3 regions of the Buttiauxella sp. AC142 genome follow, and region 1 is predicted to be linked to each of the others. Evidence: predicted binding sites of a transcription regulator. Region 1 holds the regulator's gene; each other region holds the start of a gene.

Region 1 (4,663 bases):
TTTAAGAACGCGGCAAACTGACCCTGGGATAGCATCATTGAGCGGGTGAAACGGTCGTAATCCAGACCGGTAAGTTTGGCCGTAACCTCAAGTTTGTCTTTCACTTTATCGGCAATAATCCTGCCACTTGCCACTTCTGCAAGCTCGACACGCGGGGCTTGTAGATTGCCGTTGGCCGCATTGCGCGCCCGGTTCTGGCTCCAGAAGGCACGATAGGCAACTCCTTTTACTTCAAATTCCACTTCCGCCAGGCATTCGGCGGTATCGCGCGTCATGAGATCATTTTGCGATTGCGTGACGGTATTGAGGCGCGGTGTCTGGTGGTAAAGCGCGAGACAAATCGCATCGAGCAGCGTGGTTTTCCCTGCTCCTGTTGGCCCGGTTATGGCAAACAAACCGTTGCTGGCGAACGGTTCGCGGGTGAAATCGACTTTCCATTCCCCTTTCAGGGAGTTGAGATTTTTTAGGCGCAGGCTAAGGATTTTCATGCTTCTTCCTCCACGTCATGCAGGCTCGCCACCGTTTGGGCAAATAGCGTTCGCAAACGTTGCGCTCGTTCTTCGGAGGTGTCTTCCTGAACCAGGCGGCGCTCAAAAACCTCTTCAACCGTCAGTTCACTCAGCGTTTCTTTATGTTGCTGGGCGATAACGCGCTCGCGCTGTTCGCGGCTGCGGCGCAGCAACACCACTTCGACGGGGAGCGTTTCGGTTAATTGCTGAATATGGCGTTGCATATCATGCAGATATTCTTCGGTAGCGATTTCAATATCCAGCCAAACTTTGGGTTCTGCTGGTGCATCGCACCACTGCGCGAGTTGCTGTTCGATTTCACTCAGAGAACCTTTGATGACCGCTAAAGGCTGGCTGACAGGCACCGTCAGCGGAGTCACTTCATGAAGCACGCCTTCGGCAAACTCAACCAGATAAACACTTTTGTTCTTGCCCGTTTCGTCAAAACTTAACGGGATGGGCGAGCCGCTATAGCGAATATGTTCAGTGCCACCAATGAGTTGGGCGCGATGGATATGGCCGAGTGCGATGTAGTCGGCAGCAGGGAAATGCTGCGCCGGGAAAGCATCCAGCGTGCCGATGTAAATATCGCGCACCGCATCGCTTTTGGTTACACCCACGGTGGTTAAATGGCCGGTAGCGATAATCGGCAGCTTCGCATCAGCGCGTAATTCGCAGGCGGCGGTGTAACACTGCTGGTAATGTTCGCTGATGGCTTCCATCAACGAACGCTGCTTTTCGTGGCCGGAAAGTCCCGCCTGGCTGTTTTGAATATCCCGGGGGCGCAGGAACGGAATCGGACAAAGAATGGCACCCGGTTCGCCCGATTTAGTGTTGAGTACGATAGCTTGCTGGCTGGCATCATGCCGCGCACTGGCGATGACATAAGTATTCAGGCACGCCATTAATTCACGAGATTCATTCAGCGTGGCAACGGAATCGTGGTTTCCCGCCAGCACCACAAGGGAGCAGCCGGTTTGCTGCAGTTGCACCACAAAACGGTTATACAATTCGCGCGCGTAACTCGGCGGCGAGCCGGTATCAAAAATATCGCCTGCGACAATTATCGCATCCACATCATGCTCGACTGCGGCTTGCAGCAACCATTCAAGAAACGCCTGGTGCTCTGGCCCACGGCTTTTGGTATAAAAATTTTGACCAAGATGCCAGTCTGATGTGTGAATAATGCGCATTGGTTGTCCCTTGGCATAAAAAAGCGTGGCGGGATTATAAAGCGGATGAGCAAGAACGACACAATTGAGTGTCATAATTCATTGTGATGAGTCGCCAGGCATTTATGTTTTTCATAAATCTGTCATAAATCTGACGCATAATGGCACCGCATTGAAACAACAATAATTATTCCTTGAGCAGGGCGAATCATGGCGAAGCGTATTTTAGTCGTAGAAGATGAAGCTCCAATCCGTGAAATGGTGAGCTTTGTGCTCGAACAAAACGGTTTTCATCCTGTAGAAGCGGAAGATTATGACAGTGCAGTGAATCTGCTTATCGAACCCTTTCCGGATTTAATTTTACTGGACTGGATGTTACCGGGTGGTTCAGGTATTCAATTCATTAAGCATCTGAAACGTGAAGCATTAACACGTGAAATCCCTGTCATGATGCTGACGGCGCGTGGCGAAGAAGAAGACCGCGTGCGAGGGCTTGAAGTTGGAGCCGATGACTATATTACCAAACCGTTTTCCCCGAAGGAGCTGGTGGCACGCATTAAAGCTGTGATGCGCCGCATCTCTCCGATGGCGGTGGAAGAGGTGATTGAGATGCACGGACTGAGCCTTGATCCGTCATCGCACCGCGTCATGACTGGTGAGAACCCGTTGGATATGGGGCCAACAGAATTTAAATTATTACACTTCTTTATGACACACCCGGAACGGGTGTATAGCCGTGAGCAACTGCTTAATCATGTATGGGGCACCAATGTTTATGTCGAAGACCGAACGGTGGACGTACATATTCGGCGGTTACGCAAAGCGCTTGAACATAGTGGACATGACAGAATGGTACAAACAGTACGCGGTACGGGTTATCGGTTCTCAACCCGCTTTTAATTCCTTGTCAGGAGAATGACGCGTGCTGGAAAGGTTATCATGGAAAAGGTTAGTGATGGAGCTGGTGCTCTGTTGCATACCCGCCGCCATCTTAGGTCTTATTTTCGGCCATTTACCGTGGTTTTTATTACTGGCAGTTACCGGACTGCTGGTTTGGCATTTCTGGAATTTACTGCGTTTATCGTGGTGGCTGTGGGTGGATCGCAGTATGACGCCGCCGCCAGGCCGCGGGAGTTGGGATCCCCTGTTGTACGGTCTTCATCAGATGCAGTTGCGTAACAAAAAGCGCCGCAAAGAGTTAGGTAATCTGATTAAGCGTTTTCGTAGCGGAGCCGAATCGCTGCCCGATGCGGTAGTTCTGACCACGGAAGAAGGGACGATTTTTTGGTGTAACGGTCTGGCGCAACAATTGCTGGGGTTACGCTGGCCGGACGATAACGGGCAGAACATCCTTAACTTATTGCGCTACCCGGAATTTACTCGCTATCTGTCGCAAAAAGAGTTTTCACGTCCGTTAACTTTGGTACTCAATACGGGACGCCATCTGGAGTTCCGTGTGATGCCCTACAGCGATGAGCAGTGGCTGCTGGTGGCTCGCGATGTGACTCAGATGCACCAGCTCGAAGGGGCGCGACGTAATTTCTTTGCTAACGTCAGCCACGAACTGCGAACGCCGCTCACGGTGCTGCAAGGTTATCTGGAGATGATGCAGGACCAGACGCTTGAAGGGCCGCTGCGTGAGAAAGCATTAGGCACGATGCGCGAGCAAACTTCGCGCATGGAAGGGTTGGTTAAGCAGCTTCTGACGCTTTCAAAAATAGAAGCCGCTCCGGCCATGGTGCTCAATGAAAAGATTGATGTGCCGCTGATGCTGCGTGTTGTAGAGCGTGAGGCGCAAACTCTCAGCCATGAACGGCAGACGATACAATTTGATATCGACCCCACGCTGAAAGTCTTTGGCAATGACGAGCAACTCAGGAGTGCGATTTCCAATCTTGTTTATAACTCGGTCAACCATACGCCAGAAGGCACGCATATTACGGTGAGCTGGAAACGCGTGGCGGGTGGGGCAAGTTTTAGCGTGACTGATAATGGTCCGGGGATTTCAGCAGAACACCTTCCGCGCCTGACGGAGCGTTTTTACCGCGTCGACAAAGCGCGTTCGCGTCAGACGGGCGGCAGCGGGCTTGGGCTGGCGATAGTCAAACACGCTTTAAGTCACCATGACGCACGCCTGAATATTGAAAGCCAGCCGGGCAAAGGTTCGACGTTTTCCTTTGTTTTGCCCGAGCGTTTAATCGTTAGCGAGAAATAGACTGATAATCAGTTTTCGTCGCCTGGATAAGCGAAGCGTCATCCGACATTAGCGCAATAAGTGTCAAAATAACTTTCCACAGGCCAGTTTTCTGGCCTGTGTTTTTTTTGCCCACATGTTAATAAAAAATCCTCGATTGTTTATAATTTAACCACACAAAAGACCATAATCTTTTCTTATGATTAATCAGATTCACTAAATATGTTGTTAATTAAAGGATATCAATCTGGTTTCTGGATCCGTTCTTGCCTTCAAACGCTATAAGCGTTTTAATTGCCGCCCTGTGATTGGCAGACCGACTGGATATGAGTGGTAATTCAAACAACTATTCTTCTCCACCGATCCCGGAAAGGATTTTCCGCTGTCGAGTCTACTGATTGCCGCTTTTATGCCGAGTTAACAGGTATAAAAATTTGAATACTTTCAACACCACACATCCACAGGCTGCAAATATTTTATGACCCATCATTTGAAATCTCGAGACATCCTCGCACTGGGCTTTATGACCTTTGCGCTGTTTGTCGGCGCAGGCAATATCATTTTCCCTCCTATGGTGGGGCTACAAGCGGGTGAACACGTTTGGATTGCGTCACTTGGCTTCCTGGTGACGGCTGTAGGCCTGCCAGTGCTGACTATTGTCGCCATCGCTCGTGTCGGTGGGGGCATTGATAGCCTCAGTTCGCCAATTGGCCGCCGTGCTGGTGTGTTGTTAGCCACTATCTGCTATCTGGCTGTTGGGCCGCTGTTCGCCACGCCGCGTACTGCTA
Region 2 (4,663 bases), 1.2 Mb from region 1:
TTCTTCCTTGAATATGACAACGATCGTTCCGGTGATTTTGCGCCGTTGCGCTTTGTGCGTCCCGGCCATCAGCAAGTGGTTTTAGGTCTGGTGACGACGAAAAATGGCGAACTGGAAAACCCGGAGTTGATTCAGGCAAGAATAAACGAAGCGGCACAATATGTTGATATCAAACAGATTTGTCTTAGCCCGCAATGCGGTTTTGCTTCGACAGAAGAGGGTAACAGCCTGACGCCTGAGCAGCAGTGGGACAAAGTGCGCCTGGTGACGGAGCTTGCCGAAAAGGTTTGGTAGAGGGTTTTGTCGGGGGCGCTTCGCTTGCCCGACCTACGAACGAAGGTTTTATGGTTTTTGCCGGGGGCGCTAACGCTTGCCCGACCTACAAGGGCATGATTTTGTAGGTCGGTTAAGCGAAGCGTCACCCGACAACAAATTACGCCAGCTTAAACACCGCCACCGTCTCATTGAGCGCCTGCGACTGCTCTTTTAACGACATCGCCGCCGCTGAGGCCTGCTCAACCAGCGCGGCATTCTGCTGCGTCACCACATCCATTTGCACCACGGCCAGGTTGATTTGTTCAATGCCGCGGCTTTGCTCGCCGGTTGACACCGCAATTTCTTCCATCAATCCCGTCACTTGCTTAATGGCGTTGGAAATCCGCTGCATACTCTCGCCCGCACGATTCACCAGATTACTGCCGATATTTACCTGCTCACCAGACAGCTCAATCAGCTCTTTGATCTCCTTCGCGGCAACCGACGAACGTTGCGCCAGGTTGCGGACTTCGCTGGCGACCACGGCAAAACCACGCCCTTGTTCACCGGCACGCGCCGCTTCAACCGCGGCATTCAGCGCCAGAATATTGGTCTGGAAAGCAATGTCTTCGATAATGCTAATAATATTGTCGATTTTGCTGGAGCTAGACTCAATATTACGCATTGAATCAATCACCTCGCTAACAATCTCGTTGCCGTCATTGGCGGCAATCAACATGCCATTTGCCAGCTTATTTGCCTGGTGAGAGTTGTCGGAAGTAGATTTCACCGTCACGGTGAGCTGTTCCATGCTGGCCGCTGTTTCACCCAAAGACGACGCTTGCTCTTCTGTTCTGGCAGAAAGGTCGGTGTTCCCGGCCGCGATTTCTTCAGACGCGTAGGCCACGGTCTGGCTGGATTCACGCACCTGGCCGATGATACTCGCCAGCGAAACGCGCATTTGTTCCAGCTCGCGCATCATGGCGCCAATTTCATCCTGAGCGTTGGCGACAATCGGCGTATGCAGGATGCCGCTGGCGATTTCAGTGCAATGTGCTTTCGCTTTATCCAGCTCGTTGAGAACTCGTTTTTTCAACAGCAGGAACGCTGCTCCGAGAATAATGGCGAAGATCAGTGCGAAAATCGCAATACTCACCAGACTTTGGTTGAAGCCCGATTGCGCATCTTTGTTGAGCTGTTGCGCGTACTGCTCGCGAAACGACAGCAGCTTATCCAGCGCGACTTCAAACTGTTTGTCGAGAAGCGGCAGAGTGGAGGTCACGAGCGTGCGGGCGCGCTGCATATCATTCGCGCCAACCGCATCAAGTAACGGCTGCAAACCTTGCTCGCGATAATTCACAAAAGCGGTTTGATAAGCATCGGCCAGCACTTGTTCGCCAGGCTGTTTTGGCGCTTCCAGATAAGCCTGAAAGGCGGAATTCGCTTTGCCGAGCACCAACTTTGCGCCATCCAACGCCAGCTGACTTTGGTCACTTGAACCTTGCTCACGTTCTTCTAACGCTTCCATGGCGCGAACACGCATGGTGCGGCTGTGGTTAATCGGGTCGATCACCGATAACACCACGCGGATTTCCCGGTTGACGTTATCCAGAGACTGGTTGCTACGAGTTAAAGACCAGATATTGGATGCGGTACTGGCTAAGAAAATAAACAGTAACGTACTGAAAACTAAAATCGAAAAACGCCGTACTGACATACAAAACCCTTATGTTTAGAAAATAACCTGACTCGTTTCAGCCAGTGCTGTGAGGGTTATCGGCATTCGGGGCGGGAAATTTAGCGGTCTTATTTTCGTCATATTTCTGTCATAAGGCTGCTTTATAAATCGATGACCAAAATAAAGGATGCGAACATCATGAAATTAAAACCTTTTGCGCTGTTATTGACCTCACTATTGCCTCTGGCAAGCCAGGCGGCGGAGCCGCAAGTTGATCGTTACGTTGTCACGTTCCCTCAGGGTGATCATGTTGAATATCAGGGGGCGTACGCAGCTAACTTCCCGAACGGATTGCCGGTGGGCGTGGGTTCCGGCCTGCAATTTATCCGTAAAGACGGCGATGCGCTGGTGTTTGCCACAGTCACGGATCGCGGCCCGAATGCCGATTCGCCTAAATCAGGTAAAAAAGAGTCGAAGATTTTTGCTAATCCAAAGTTTACCCCATTGCTGATGACCATTCGCGTGGCGGGGGGCAAAGCCGAAGCGACAGATGCACACGCATTACATGATGATAACGGGCCAATTAGCGGTTTGCCGTTGCCTGAAGGTTTGATTGGCGCGACCAATGAAATCGCGCTGGGTGACACTTTGCAGCAATTATCGAGCGACAAGCGCGGACTGGACACCGAAGGCATCACGCCGGACGGCAAAGGCGGTTACTGGCTGTGCGATGAATACGGTCCTTTCATCATTAACATTGATGCCAACGGTAAAATCCTCAAAAAGTATGGCCCGCAGGCGGAACAAGGCGAGCAGGGCGTGGCGGGTGGTTTGCCAAACATCATCAAATGGCGCCAGGCTAACCGTGGCTTTGAAGGCATTACGCGTATGCCAGACGGGCGCATTATTGCCGCCGTGCAAAGTACGTTGGATATCGACGGAAAAACGAAAAACACCGCGCAATTTACCCGCCTGGTGAGCTTCAATCCTGCAACGGGCAAAACCGAAATGTATGGCTATCCGATTGACGTGGATGTCTATAAGAAAGCTAAAGATGCCAAAATCGGCGATATTGTGGCGCTGGATGACAACCGCCTGCTGCTTATCGAACAGGGCGGCGACAAAAACAAAGTCATGCGCAACCTGGTGTATGTGGTTGATCTTAGCCAGGCCAGCGATTTGAGTTCGTTTGATAAAGACAAAGCGCCAGAGTTTGACGACGCCACACAACTGAAAGCACGCGGTATCAAACTGGCGCAGAAAAAAGAGGTGGTTGATCTGCGTAAACTGGGCTGGCAGCAGGAGAAAGCCGAAGGCATGACGCTGATTGATAACCAGACCATCGCGGTGATCAATGACAACGATTTCGGCCTGCAACCGGTGCTGGAAAATCCTGCGGACGACGCTAAAAAAGCTGACCAATATGAAGTGGACGGCAAAGGGCATTTAACCCGCGACGGTAAAGAAGTTGCCACCAAAATCTCGTTAAAACCGCTGGAAAAGCCCGAGTCTCAAAATGAGCTTTGGGTGATTAAGCTGCCAGAAGCGTTGAAGTAATACAAACAGGGCAACCTCGCGGCTGCCCTGTTTTACATTCCCGATGAACTTCCCATCACGTCACGAATGGATTCCACCAATGCAGCGGCGGCAGGCGAGAGTTCCGTTCCGGTCAAACGGGAAATACCGATTTGCTCCAGAACCAACGGTTCAAATGACGGTAAACGCACAAGATCGTTGCTGTAAGTGATATCCGTAATAATGGATTGTGGCAGAATCCCTAATAAATCGGTCTTTTTTAACAGCCATAATATATTGAAGAATGAAACCGTCTCGATAGTCGCATGCGGCGGATCAATATTGTCATGATAAAAAGTATTATCAAACTGCTTACGTAATGTCGTTTCAATGGGCGGTAATATCCACGCTTCCTGTTTTAATTTCTCGAGTGTTGCATGAGGATTTTGCTCCAGCGGATGACCTTTACGGACGACAACCATGGCATTCTCATTAAATAAGGCTTCCTGAGTGACCACCGCGTTGGAACTAATGTCTGATAATCTGCCAATTAAAAAATCGAGTTCTCCAGAAACCAGTCGCGGCAATAATTCTCCGCTGACTCCTTCTATAATCTTAATACGAATGTCGGGCCGGGAAACGCTCAGTTTTGCAATCGCCGCCGGAACCAGATAACTCGAACCGGTTAATAAACTGCCGATGGCAACCCGCCCGGCATGACCCGTTCCCAGCGCACTGATAGCTTGCGAAACGTGATCAAGTTGAGCCAGCACCATTTTGCTACGGTCAACAAATGCGCGCCCCAATTCGGTGGGCGTGACTCCCCGGCGATTTCTCAGGAACAACTTTGCGCCTACCGCATCCTCAAGATCGAGCAGCAGCTTGCTGGCTGTCGGTTGTGACACATTTAACGAACGTGAAGCGTGCAGAACACTGCCGTATTCGAAGAGTGCGATAGCCAGGCGAAAGTGCCTGACGGTTGCCCAGCGTTCGAGTCTGTCGAGTTTCATAAGATATCCATTTTTTGCATACCACACGCAATATATATGTTATTTACGAATATCACAAACCTCCCTATACTCGTTTTAAATAATTAAATCGGAGATTGAGTGATGAGCATAAATAATCTTGAAACAGTAAAGAAATACTTTAAATATTGTGTAGATGGAAAAGATGCGGAGCGCGTTAAAGAGTATTTTGATAAAGACGTTATTA
Region 3 (4,663 bases), 3.6 Mb from region 1:
AGCGTCGGTCGCAGTCCCGTTCGCATGCCAGGTAAACACGCCAAACTCAAAGCCTTTCAGATCGCCCTTCTCATCCCAGCTCAACGGACCCATTACGGTATCAACCGTTGCGCCTTTCAGGTACGTCGCGATTTCAGCCGGATCTTCTGACTTGTTCAGACCTGCAGCCAGAGATTGCAGTGCTGCGTATGTGGTCCATACGAACGCGCCACTTGGATCTTGTTTCTTCGCCTTGATTGCATCTACAACCGGTTTGTTCGCAGGAACCTGGTCGTAGTTCTTCGGTTTGGTGACTAACAGGCCTTCAGCAGATTCGCCAGCAATGTTAGACAATGAAACGTTCGCTACACCTTCTGGACCCATGAACTGAGTTTTCAGGCCTGCGGCACGAGACTGACGCAGGATCTGGCCCATTTCAGGGTGGTAGCCACCGTAGTAAACGAAGTCGATATTCTCTTTCTTCAGGCGTGCCACCAGCGTGGAGAAGTCTTTCTCACCTGCGGTGATGCCGTCAAAGAACACCACGTTAGCGCCGCCTTTTTTCAGGTTTTCCTGAACCGAGCGCGCCAGGCCTTCGCCATATTGTTGTTTGTCATGAATCACCGCGATGTTTTTCGGTTTCACGTGATCAAGGATGTATTTCGCCGCCGTTGGGCCCTGATCGGAGTCCAGTCCTGTGGTACGCATTGTTAATTTGTAACCGCGCGAAGTCAGCTCAGGCGCCGTTGCCGCAGGAGTGATCATCAGTACACCTTCGTCTTCGTAGATATCAGACGCAGGTTGAGTAGAAGAAGAACACAAGTGGCCGATTACATATTTGATGCCATCGTTAACCACTTTGTTGGCGACCGCCACGGCTTGTTTCGGGTCACAAGCATCGTCATATTTGGTGATAACAAGTTTGTCGCCTTTGATGCCGCCTTTGGCATTAATATCAGCAACCGCTTGTTCTGCACCGGTAAATTCCTGGTCGCCATATTGAGCAACCGGGCCAGACATCGCCCCAACTACCGCTACTTTGATATCCTTCGCAAATGCTGCGTTGCTCATCGCAAGTGCAATACAACCAGCCAATAACGCTTTGCCCTTCATGTTCATCCTGAGAATCCCCATTCTTGTTGTGATTGGTATTTGTTGTGTTGTTTTGGCACGGTTTTATTTTTGGTTTACGAATACCGCGTGTGCCTTCGCCGCACTCAGAGTTAAAAACATACCCGAATTTGCGGCTTTTGGAATAACAATTTTTTCACAATGGGGAAGGAAAGTGACGGGCATAAAAAAACCGCCCTGGAAGGCGGTTTTTTTGTCTTGCTGAATAACTTACGCTTCGATGGCCATGCGCAGTTTTTTCATCGCGTTCTTTTCAAGCTGACGCACACGCTCGGCGGAAACGCCATAACGGTCGGCCAGTTCTTGCAGCGTGCTTTTGTTGTCTTCATCGAGCCAACGGGCACGGATAATATCCTGGCTACGTTCGTCCAGGCCTAACATGGCATCGCTGAGTTTATCAGCCGCGTGCGATTCCCAGTTGTCGTCTTCAATGCCATCGGCAAAGTTAGAAGACTTATCCTGCAAGAACAGCACCGGAGCCATTGGCGCGCTGTCTGAATCGTCGTCGTTGCCCATGTCGAACGTCATGTCCTGCGCCGCCATGCGAGATTCCATCTCACGGACATCTTTGCTGGAAACACCCAGCTCGTTGGCGACCATTTCCACTTCGTCCTGGTTGAACCAACCCAGACGTTGTTTAGTTTTACGCAGGTTAAAGAACAACTTACGTTGTGCTTTAGTGGTTGCCACTTTCACAATACGCCAGTTACGCAGAACGTATTCGTGAATTTCAGCTTTGATCCAGTGCACAGCAAAGGACACTAAGCGGACACCCACTTCCGGGTTAAAGCGGCGCACCGCCTTCATCAGGCCAATGTTGCCTTCCTGAATCAAGTCAGCCTGCGGCAAGCCATAGCCCGAGTAATTACGAGCGATATGAACAACAAAGCGCAGGTGAGACAGGATCAGCCTTTTCGCTGCTTCCAGATCGCCCTGGTAATGCAGCTTTTCAGCAAGCTCCTTCTCTTCCTCAGCCGTCAACATCGGCCAGGAGTTAGCGGCCCGAATATAAGATTCCAGGTTACCAACAGGGGCTAAAGCTAAATTTTGCATTTCTTTGGTCATTCAAACCCTCTCTTAGAGACTAACGTACAGGTTGCTACACAGTGCCACACCTGACTCCACGTCAAGCGCCAAACCGTACCACCCACAGTAAACTCAGACAGTGATGCTATCCACAAGTTCCGTGTAAAGCTGTGCATAGATTGCACACAAAATGTGACAGAGCTATGAAACATGGCAGGAGAAACGCTTACCGAGGTGGGAACGAGTCCCCTGCTGATAGGTACTTCGTAGCAGGGGACTAGTATATCAAAAAATTTTTACTCTGGGGTAAAACGACGTAAATGTTGTACTGTTGCTATCCACGCAGCCAACCAACCGCTCATGGATGAAACCAGCAACAACAGCAGGCATTCGTCGAAACCCAGGCCCGTCAGATCGAATTTTGTGCCAAATACTTGCGCCACTTCGGTCACAGCCGATGACAAACGCCACACCAGAATTTCGGTCAAAATCAGCGACAAAAACGCACCGCTAAAGCCTAATAACGCACCGCCGTACAAGAACGGGCGCAGGATGAATCCATCCGTCGCACCAATCAGTTTCTGCACATTGATGGAGTCGCGGCGGGCAAAAATGCTCAGGCGCACGCTGTTACCAATCACCAGGAATACCGCGGCAACCATCAGCACGCCAATCATCGCAGCAACACGCCCTACCAGACCAGTCAGCGAGGCGAGACGTGCAAACCAGCTGTCATCCATGCGCACTTCATCGACACCGTTAATACGAGCGACACGGTCACGCAAAGTGTTCAGGTGGTCTGTGGTCTGGAAATCGAGTTTCGGGTTCACCACGGCAACGGCAGGCAGCGGGTTTTCTTCCAGCATATCCAGCGCGCCGCCAAAGCCCGACCAGTTGCGGAATTCGCCCAGCGCTTCGTCACGCGATAAATAGTTAACTTTATCGACGCCCTCTTCTGCCTGAATCGCACCCACCACTTGCTGCGCGGCGTTGTCATCCAGCGCTTTGTCGAGGTAAACGGTAATTTGCGGCGAAGGGTAATACTGTGTGGCGGCCTGATTTACGTTTTTGTAAACCATGTAGCACACGCTTGGCAGTGTAAGAGAAATGGCGATAACCATGACCGTCAGGAAAGTGGCTAAAGGCTTGCTGCGTAAATCCTGTACAGCCCCCTGCCAGGCGTAGCGGAACTGTTCGTTCACACCGCCCTTGAGGGATTTGCTTTTCGATTGAGGCCCTTTGCCGCGTTTTTTCACCGAGCGGCCTAAATCCCCTAACTTATTCAGCGAGTTGATTTTATCCAGCTTGTTGCTGAAGCGCTTTATGTGATTGAGCGCGCTGCGTTTATTCACCTGCCAGGCCTCCATGCAAATGGCCGTCACTTAACGTCAACATGCGATAATTACGGCGGGAAATCAGCCCCATATCGTGCGTTGCCATCAGAACCGTTACGCCCACGCGGTTAAATTCCTCGAACAGACGCAAAATACCTTCCGAGAGCGCATCATCAAGGTTACCGGTCGGTTCATCTGCCAGCAATACCGCAGGCTTATTCACCACCGCACGAGCAATGCCCACGCGCTGCTGTTCACCGCCAGAGAGTTGAATCGGGAAACTCTTCGCTTTATCGAGCAGGCCAACTTTATCCAGTGCCGCAGACACGCGGCGGCGAATGTCTTCACCGCTGGCACCCGCGATGATCAGCGGGATCGCCACGTTGTCGTAAACGGTTCTGTCCATCAACAAATGGTGATCCTGGAAGATCATACCAATCTGACGGCGCAGGAACGGCACTTCGCGGCTCTTGAGGCGGCTAATATCATGGCCGCTGAACGAAATCTTTCCGGCACTTGGCCGCTCAATACCGCAGATAAGCTTAAGCAGGGTACTTTTCCCGGCTCCAGAGTGACCGGTCAGAAAAGCCATCTCGCCAGGTTGCATATGGAAGGTGACTCCCTGCAACGCTTGTCTCCCACCGAGATAGGCCTTACTAACGTGTTCAAAGCGAATCATGGTTAATCCTCTCGGGCAAAAAGTGCCTCAATAAAATCGCCCGCATTAAACGGACGCAAGTCCTCAATACGCTCGCCGACGCCAATGTAGCGAATCGGAATACCAAACTGATCGGCAACGGAGAAAATCACGCCGCCTTTGGCTGTACCATCCAGTTTGGTGAGCGTAATGCCTGTCAATCCAACGGCTTCATGGAATAATTTAGCCTGGCTAATCGCATTTTGCCCGGTGCTGGCATCGAGGGTGAGCATAACCTCATGCGGTGCATCTTCGTCCAGCTTTTTCATTACGCGAACGATTTTCTTCAGCTCTTCCATCAGGTGCGCTTTGTTCTGCAAACGCCCGGCTGTATCGGCCAGAAGGACATCTACATTGCGCGCTTTTGCCGCCTGAATCGCATCAAAAATCACGGAAGCAGAATCGGCACCGGTGTGTTGAGCGATAACCGGAATATTGTTGCGCTGGCCCCAGACCTGCAATTGTTCTACTGCCGCCGCGCGGAAGGTATCGCCCG

Evidence for each region. The regulator PhoB, encoded in region 1, activates phosphate uptake and scavenging genes when phosphate is short. The targets are predictions, from matches to a motif close to CTGTCATAAAACTGNCNNAT.
Region 2: AC0IWZ_RS09120 (esterase-like activity of phytase family protein) is a predicted target of PhoB. The motif match lies at 2,068-2,087, and genes of this name have one in related genera.
Region 3: rpoH (RNA polymerase sigma factor RpoH) is a predicted target of PhoB. The motif match lies at 2,327-2,346, and genes of this name have one in related genera.

Annotation. Positions count from the first base shown of each region.
Region 1 covers NZ_CEEDCH010000001.1:812,226-816,888, forward strand. The annotation lists gene sbcC (exonuclease subunit SbcC) at 1-488, opposite strand, end outside; gene sbcD (exonuclease subunit SbcD) at 485-1,702, opposite strand; gene phoB (phosphate response regulator transcription factor PhoB) at 1,892-2,581, shown strand; gene phoR (phosphate regulon sensor histidine kinase PhoR) at 2,604-3,896, shown strand; gene brnQ (branched-chain amino acid transporter carrier protein BrnQ) at 4,354-4,663, shown strand, end outside.
Region 2 covers NZ_CEEDCH010000001.1:1,979,304-1,983,966, forward strand. The annotation lists gene AC0IWZ_RS09110 (cobalamin-independent methionine synthase II family protein) at 1-294, shown strand, start outside; gene AC0IWZ_RS09115 (methyl-accepting chemotaxis protein) at 434-1,972, opposite strand; gene AC0IWZ_RS09120 (esterase-like activity of phytase family protein) at 2,132-3,490, shown strand; gene AC0IWZ_RS09125 (LysR substrate-binding domain-containing protein) at 3,523-4,458, opposite strand; gene AC0IWZ_RS09130 (ester cyclase) at 4,561-4,663, shown strand, end outside.
Region 3 covers NZ_CEEDCH010000001.1:4,377,263-4,381,925, forward strand. The annotation lists gene AC0IWZ_RS20425 (branched-chain amino acid ABC transporter substrate-binding protein) at 1-1,098, opposite strand, end outside; gene rpoH (RNA polymerase sigma factor RpoH) at 1,321-2,175, opposite strand; gene ftsX (permease-like cell division protein FtsX) at 2,433-3,488, opposite strand; gene ftsE (cell division ATP-binding protein FtsE) at 3,481-4,149, opposite strand; gene ftsY (signal recognition particle-docking protein FtsY) at 4,152-4,663, opposite strand, start outside.